2 regions of the Sporomusa intestinalis genome follow, and region 1 is predicted to be linked to the other one. Evidence: riboswitches for the same ligand, from Rfam matches in the RefSeq annotation. Region 1 holds a riboswitch; the other holds the start of a gene.

What was found. Region 1 has a riboswitch for cyclic di-GMP ahead of ACZ481_RS19825 (methyl-accepting chemotaxis protein). Riboswitches for the same ligand answer to the same signal wherever they lie in the genome.
Region 2: another riboswitch for cyclic di-GMP. It lies ahead of gspE (type II secretion system ATPase GspE); the one in region 1 lies ahead of ACZ481_RS19825 (methyl-accepting chemotaxis protein).

The regions. Positions count from the first base shown of each region.
Region 1 covers NZ_AP042390.1:4,258,024-4,262,218, reverse strand. Annotated here, with positions in the region: gene ACZ481_RS19835 (MFS transporter) at 1-1,217, opposite strand, end outside; gene ACZ481_RS19830 (hypothetical protein) at 1,720-1,860, shown strand; cyclic di-GMP riboswitch class I at 1,960-2,047, shown strand; gene ACZ481_RS19825 (methyl-accepting chemotaxis protein) at 2,161-4,194, shown strand.
Region 2 covers NZ_AP042390.1:2,280,899-2,285,093, reverse strand. Annotated here, with positions in the region: gene ACZ481_RS10485 (type IV pilus twitching motility protein PilT) at 1-703, opposite strand, end outside; gene gspE (type II secretion system ATPase GspE) at 757-2,433, opposite strand; cyclic di-GMP riboswitch class II at 2,540-2,622, opposite strand; gene ACZ481_RS10475 (shikimate dehydrogenase) at 2,749-3,615, opposite strand; gene ACZ481_RS10470 (carbon-nitrogen family hydrolase) at 3,668-4,195, opposite strand, start outside.

The DNA.
Region 1 (4,195 bases):
AACATGCCAATAATGGCAAAGGCGGAAGTGGTCATGATTGCCGCTTGCCAGCCGTAATGAGTGGCTATCCAGGCGGTCAGCAGGGGCGCTGCCACGCCGCCAAGGTTGCCCCAGAAGTTCATCCAGCCGGAAACCGAGCCGGAAAACCGGCCGCCAAGATCAATACAGGCCGCCCAGCCGGCATTGAAGGTCAAGCCCAGCGAGCCCAGCGACAGGGTCAGCCAGAACACATTCATTACCGGGGTTGTGGCAATTGCCCCCAGGTACAGGCACACACAGCAAAGGGCAAGGCCCACTACCCCGGACAGGGTCCGGACCTTATACTTGGATGCGCCGGCCATAATCAGCTTATCGCTTAAATAGCCGGTGGCAAAGGTAACAAGACAGAGTGCGGCCCAGGGGAAAGACGCGGCAATGCCCATTTTCTGCAGGGAGAAATTTTGCGCTTCCATGAGATAAAGCGGCAGCCAGGCTAAAAACACATACATAATATAATCGGTTATGAAAAACTGGATGCCAATAGCCCAGAACTGGGGCGCCGAGAGAAAGCCGCGCCAGGGGGCCAGTTCCTTCCGGGGCTGGGCAGCCTCGGGGTTATTCCCCTCAATGTGGGCCACTTCGGCCGCGTTGACAAATCTATTATGACGGGGTGATTCGGTAGCAAAATAATACCAGGCGGCAGCTAAAACAATACCGGCCAGGCCGAAAATAACAAAGACCGAACGCCAGCCGAAGGCCAGCATGAGGGCGACAGTTGCCGCCGGGCCGACGACCGGGCCAAAAAATACCCCGCCTAGTAAAAACGATGCCCCGCGGGCTTTTTCATTGGCGTTGAACCAGCGGTAGATGAAGCGGCTGAAGGAGGGGGCCAGCGGTCCCTCACCGATGCCGAAGAGTGTACGGACGACAGCGAACATGGGCAGGCTGTTGCAGGCCGCCGTCAGAGCCGTAAAAACCGACCAAAAGGTGGCGGCCCCTGCAATGACCAGCCGGTGGCCGAACAGTTCGGACATAATGCCGCCTGGTATCTGCATGAGTGAATAACCGACAAAGAATACGGTCTGCAGCAGGCCGATATCCATTTTGCTGAACCCGAATTCCTTCATAATCTCCGGCGTTGCTACCGATAGATTGACGCGGTCCATATAAGAGATGAAACTGATAAGGAACATAAGGATTGCCAGAAACCAGCGAAACTGAGTAGCTTTTGTGTTCATAATGACCTCCTGCAAAATAAGAATGCTAAAAACCGGGAATATTGCCGGACCCGGGACAATAAAAAAATCCCTTATCCCCTAAATAAATCTAAGGGGCAAGAGATTAATCCCGCGGTACCACCCTCATTAACCGTCTGTGTGAACAGCGGTTTTCTCGTCAGGTCAAACAACCCTAAGCAAATAACGGTTGCGCTCGTTGGAGCCGAGTCCGGCGCAGCTTACTTGGCCGCTACGTGCTGGCCGTTGGGCTTTGCAGTTCAGGAGTGATTGGACTTTACCGGTTTGTTACTGACTCGCACCATCCGTCAGTTCTCTGCTACGCTGCGGCAAGCTTGTCTCCCTCATCACTTTTACTGGTTATTTCCAATTGTAAACTTGTAAACCTTTACTATCCAGTATAGTCATCGCCGGATTATCCGTCAAGTAATTTTTTAAGTATAGAAGAGGGAAATGGGGACACACCTGCGCCCCCCGCGCCCGGCGGCGTTTTTCCCTGGCCGGCATGTCCGCCCATGGGGAATTGCTGACCCAGGCCAAGAATAAATTCAGCAGCAACCGGAAACAAGTGGCTGCCATTCAGAAGCAATATAAAGCCAACGACTACTGGCTTAAGCCGGGTTCCTCCTGGAGTCGTTTTTTGTAGAATTTAAGAAAAAATTAACTTATTTTAGCAGGATTTTGCTAAAAGGTTTCGAACATAGTTAAAAAGATAACATACATGACTGTATGCCTTGCTACTAAGTTAACATGTTGGCAAACTTATCGAAAGATAGGGACGCAAAGCCGTGGGTCTACAAGCTGTTTGCGCTCAAGACTGCCAGGTTGCAATCTGCATCCTGGCAGTCTTTACATTGTGCCGCCGCCGCATTTGCCAATTGACGGCCAGTAAGAGCTTTGCCAGGATGAAATAATAAAAATTAAGTTATGGAAAGGACAGGTTGCTATGAAAATTACAAGTATCAGAACCCGGCTCCTGCTCGTCTTACTGCCGTTTTTCATGCTGACGTTCGGATTATTGCTGGGGGTGAATTATTACCTGGCCGAAGAAGCCCTGACAACAAGCATTGATGAAAACGCAATGGGAATCGGCAGCGATTATTCTAACCGGATCGAGTCCTATGTACAGGGGGCGGCCATGCAGCTGGAGGCTTTTTCAACCAACAAAGCCTTATATAATCCGGCCGACAGGCAGCAATTGCAGGCGGCCCTGCAGGATTGCGCCAAACGCCTGGGGAATTTGGAGAATGTAACCTACATTGCCCCCGACGGTGCCGCCCTGCGCCCGGACGGCTCGACTACCCAGCTGGGCGAACGGGAATATTTTAAGCAGGTTGTGGCTACCAAAAAAACGGTGGTTTCCGATGTGCTGGTTTCCAGGACCACCGGCAAAATCGCTGTGAATGTGGCTGTACCGCTGCTGCATAACGAGCAGCTTACAGGCGTATTAACCGGTACTGTTTCGCTGGCGAAACTGACTGAACTGATTGCCGATATGCAGTTTCTGGCTACCGGCTACGGGGCAATTGCCGATAAAACCGGCAAACTTATTATTCATCCCAAGCTGCCGGAGCTTGTCGGTAAAATAAACTTCACCGAAAAAAAGCTGGACCCGGCGCTCAACACCAAAGAAGCCGAGCTTGACGACCATGTTATCGGCCTGTTTACAACGGCTGCCGAAACCGGCAAGCCTGTGCGGGGAACCTATAAATTTGTTGACGGTGTTACCCGAATCGGTGTTTTTACACCCATCCAGCTAACGGGCGGACAACAGTGGATTTTGATTGTAACCGCGCCGGAGGCCGAAGCCATGCAGGCCATGACTGCCTTCACTTATGCCATGCTGAGCGGCTCCCTGTTTTGTCTTATTTTAGCCGCCTTGTTCATAATCCTGCTCAGTCAAAGGCTGGCGAAGCCAATTACGCTGATCCGGGACGAATGCCTGCTGCTGGCCCGGGGCGATCTGCGTGAGCAGCAGGCCCGCGTCGCTAGCCAGGATGAAATAGGGCAGTTGGCGCAGGGGTTCCAGCAAATGCGCAGCAGCTTGCGGACCCTGGTAACCAGTGTTCTTTCCCAGTCCGAAGCACTGGCCGCTTCCAGTGAAGAGTTGACGGCCAGTGCGCACCAGTCGGCCGATGCCGCTAATCAGGTCGCCGGTTCGATTACCGAAATTGCCCAGGCGGCCGAAAACCAGGTCGCGGTTGTACGCGAGATCACGGCCCAGTCCCAGGCAATGGCCGGCCAGGTAAATCAGATCTCCCAGGCGACCCGGGAGCTGTCGCATATTGCGGAAGACACGACAGAAGCTGCCAGACAGGGCCGCCAGTCTGTGGATCAGGCTGTAGGCCAGATGCATGAAATCGGCAAAAACACAGACACTACCCAGGCCACGATTGGCGAATTAACGCAAAGCTCCCAGGAGATCAGAGAAATTGTTACCCTTATCGCCTCCATTGCCGGCCAGACCGATTTGCTGGCTTTAAATGCGGCGATCGAAGCGGCGCGGGCGGGCGAACAGGGCCGGGGCTTTGCCGTTGTGGCGGAAGAGGTCCGGAAACTAGCCGAACAGTCCAATCAGGCTGCCAATAAGATTAGTCAATTAATCGAAAAAAATGAGTCCAATCTGAATGAGGTTGTTGTTATTACCCAAAACGGTGCCAGCGGCATTCAAACCGGTATCGCCCTTGTCAATAATACTGGTGACAGCTTTAATCATATCGCCGATTCCATTCTGGCCATTGCCAACCAGGTCCAGGAGGTGGCAGCCGCTGTCAGCCGGATAAATGCCAGTAATGCCACCCTGCTGCAGTCCATTCAGGAAATTGACACTGCCAGTGCCCGGACGGCGGCTGAAGCGCAGAACGTTTCGGCCGCTACTGAAGAGCAGTCGGCCGCAATGCAGCAGATTGCCGCCTCCAGCCAAAGCCTGGCCGTATTGGCTGCCGATCTACAGGCCGGGATCGCGAAATTTCGGTTATAGG
Region 2 (4,195 bases), 2.0 Mb from region 1:
TCTGGGCGGCATCACAGGTATGCAGGGTGGCAAAGACCAGGTGGCCGGTCTCGGCAGCGGTAACCGCGATGCCAATGGTCTCAACATCACGCATCTCCCCCACCAGGATGACATCAGGATCTTCCCGCAGGGCGGCGCGCAGGGCATTGGCGAACGATTTGCTGTCGGCATGGATCTCGCGCTGATTGACAATACACTTTTTGTGTTTGTGCAGGTATTCGATCGGATCTTCCAGAGTCAGCACATGGCAGGCCCGTTCGTTGTTGACAAGGTCAATCATCGCCGCCAGGGTAGTGGATTTGCCGCTGCCGGTCGGCCCGGTGACAAGTACGAGGCCGCGCGGCATCCGGGCCAGGCTCTTTAATACCTCCGGGTGCCCCAGCTCTTCGAGGGTTGCAATCCGCTCGTTTACCACCCGGATGGCAATGGCGGCCGAACCCCGCTGGCGAAAGGCGTTTACCCGGAACCGGCTCAGGCCGGGGATGGCAAAGGAAAAATCCAGCTCACCCGTCTGCCAGAACTTATCCTGCTGCTCCGGCGTGGTAATGGCCTCCAGCATGGCCCGCGTATCCTGAACCGATAGCGGTGCCGCATCAGTCCGGACCAGGCTGCCGTTAAGCCGCAAAACCGGCGGCACGCCGACAGTAATATGTACATCAGAGGCCCGTTTCTCAACCGCTGCCCTCAGTAGTGCTTCCATCATCAAGCTATCCCCCATTATTTACGGCAATCATTGCTTATATTTGAGTAACAGTGCTACAGACCGGCATAGGCTACCCGCATGACCTCTTCCACCGTTGTGTGGCCGGCCAAAGCCTTCCCGATCCCATCCTGACGCATCGACAGCATCCCCTGGTCTTTGGCCGCCAGGGCAATTTCATCGGCCGAGGCCCGTCTGGTAATCAACGCCCTGATGGTGGAGGTCACCGGCATGACCTCATGAATTCCCATCCGCCCCTTGTAGCCGGTAAAGCCGCAGGCTGCGCAGCCGGTGCCCCGCTGCAGGAGCAGGGGCTGGTCCGGGGCCACACCGAGAAACAGCCGTTCCAGGGAGTCGGCCGGCGGCGTGTAGCCGGTTTTGCATTCCGGGCAGATGCAGCGGACTAATCGCTGGGCCAGCACGCCCAGGATGGACGAAGCGGCCAGAAACGGCTCAATCCCCATATCCAGCAGCCGCGTAATGGCCCCGGGGGCATCGTTGGTATGGAGGGTGCTTAGCACCAGATGGCCTGTCAGCGCCGCCCGGATGGCGATATCGGCGGTTTCGGTGTCGCGAATTTCGCCAACCATCACAATATTGGGGTCCTGCCGCAGGATGGACCGCAGCCCCAGGGCGAAGGTCAGGCCGGCCCGGGGATTGACCTGGACCTGGTTAATACCGTCCAACCGGTACTCAACAGGATCTTCGACGGTAATTGTATTTTTGCTGCTGGTATTGATTTCCCCCAGGGTCGAGTAAAGGGTTGTGGTTTTGCCGGACCCGGTCGGTCCGGTAACCAGGATCATGCCATAAGCCTGGGTATACAGGCGGCGGAAGGTCTCCAGGTTGTCAGGGGCAAACCCCAGCTTGCCGACATCCAGAATGACCGCCTGCTTGTCAAGTATCCGCATTACCACCTTTTCGCCCAGGATGGTCGGCAGGGTCGACACCCGGATGTCAATATCGCGGCCGGCTTCGGTAATCTTGATCCGGCCGTCCTGGGGCAGACGCCTTTCGGCAATATCCATGCCGCCGGTAATCTTGATCCGGGATACAATCGCCGCCTGGATATCGCGGGTAAAACAGGCCACCTCCCGGAGCACCCCGTCAATCCGGAACCGGACCCGCAGTGTTTTCTCCTGCGGTTCCAGGTGGATGTCGCTGGCCCGTTCCCGCACCGCCTGGCTGAACAGGGAGTTAACAATGCCGATGATTGGCGCGTCGTCAGCGGTTTGGACCTGGGACATCGGCGCAGCCTCTTCGGGCTTTAACTGGTTGACCGCTTTTTCCACCAACTCGGTAACACCATAGTATTGGCTGATGGCCCGCATAATCTCCCGCTCTGCGGCAATAACCGGTTCGACCTCGCACCCCGATGCCATGCGGGCATCGTCAATGGCAAAAAAGTTAGTCGGATCAACCATCGCCAGTGTGAGCCGGCGGCCCTCTTTTTTAACCGGGATAATCTGATAGCGCTCAGCCAGTGAAACCGGGATAGTCGCCACAATTTCCGGGTTCAGGGCCATGCCGGCCAGCTCCACATGGGGCACTCCCAGCTGAAATTCGAGAACCTCAGTAATATTATTTTCTGTTATGTAACCAAGATTAATAAGCACCTTGCCCAGCCGTTCGCCGGTTTGCTTCTGCACAGTCAGGGCTTTATCCAGTTGCTCCCGGGAGATCAGGCCGGCTTCAATCAACAGGTCGCCTAACCGTTTGCGGTTGTTTAGCATAGTCGCGCTCCATTATTGTGTATAATTGACAAAAACAGCCTGCGCCAAAAAGGCAGGAAAACAATTATGTAAAATAAAAAAACAACCGGTACAGCAAAATAATAATTATTTTTGCGGCCGGTTGCACTACTCGCTCATCCTGGTCCAAGTGCCCACATACAGACCAGATTTCATTGCTCCGATTGGAGGATGAGATTTTACTAAAAGTATATTCGCCTGACAATTTACAATTCCTGCATTTTTTTATTAAGGCTGTATTAAAACTTTATAAAATTGAATTACTATAAAAATTATAAATGATAATGAATCTCAGTGTCAAGCCGGGTTACCGCCTAATCCTGCCAGCAAGGCCCGGTGCATAACCGGGCGCGGTGCCGGGACCCCTGTCCACAGTTGAAAAGCAAGCGCCCCCTGTTCCAGCAGCATGCCCTCACCGGTGACCACCCGGTGGCCGCGCCGGCTTGCTTCCGCCAGAAAACCGGTCTGCAGCGGATTATAGACAAGATCGGAGATCACCGCTGCCGGCTTAAGCTGATCCCAGGCCAGCGGCGGCTGGCCCGCTATGTCCGGCAACATGCCTAAGGGCGTGGTGTTGACAATGATATCAGCCTCAGCCACACATTGGGCAAAGGCCGGTGAATCCCAGTTGCTGCCGGTCACCGGCACCCCGGTACCGGCGAATAAGCCGGCAACTGCCGCTGCCCTGGACAGATCGCGGGCGCCAATGCTGACGGCAGCAATGCCGCTGCCGACCAAACCGGCCACCACGGCCCTGGCCGCCCCGCCGGCCCCCAAAACAACAGCGTGCTTAGCCTTGACGGCAACCCCGGCGGCGAGCAGTGAGCCGATGTAGCCGCCGGCATCGGTGTTATAGCCAAGAAGGCGGCCGGCGCTGACAACGACCGTATTCACCGCCCCTGCCAGCCGGGCACTGGCATCAAGCTCGTCAAGACAGTCGATAATCGCCACCTTGTGCGGGATAGTGACATTAACGCCGCTAAAGCCCAGGGCCGCCAGGCCGGCTACCGCCTGGGGCAGCAGCGCCGGCGGTGTCGACAGCGGCAGATAGACATAGTCCAGGCCGCTGGCTGTAAAGGCCGCATTCTGCATGGCCGGCGACAGCGAATGACTGAGCGGCCAGCCCAGCAACCCCACTTTTTGTGTTTTAGCCGTTATGATCATAAATTCTCCTTTCTGCTAGTGGTCTGTCTACTTGGAAAGAATAGGCCCGCGCCTATTCACAAGTATAAATATCAGGCCGGCGATCGGCAAAAGTCAGCATAACCTTGCGGGCCTCGGTCACCCGGGCCGGGTTAATTTCACCATAAATAATCGTTTCCCGGTCGTCACCTTCGGCTAGGATCACCCCTTCGGGATCAACAAGCAGTGAATGCCCGTAAAAAGGACTGCCTTTATAGCTGCCCACACAGTTTACGGCACAGACATACAGGTGGTTTTCAATAGCCCGGGCCTGAGCCAGGGTCCGCCAGTGATGGCCGCGGGCTGCCGGCCATCCGGCCGGCACAAACACTGCCTGGGCCCCCTGCAAGGCCAGTGAGCGGAACAGTTCGGGAAACCTGAGATCATAGCAGATTGCCACCCCGGCTGTCATATTGTCCAGGGCCAGCATGCCAAGCTTAGTGCCTGGGGCAAAAAAGCGTTCTTCGCCATACAGGCTGAACAGGTGTACCTTCTCATAACTGGCAACAACAGTACCCTGTCTGTCAATTACCAGGGTGGTGTTGTAGACCCGGCCGTTGCG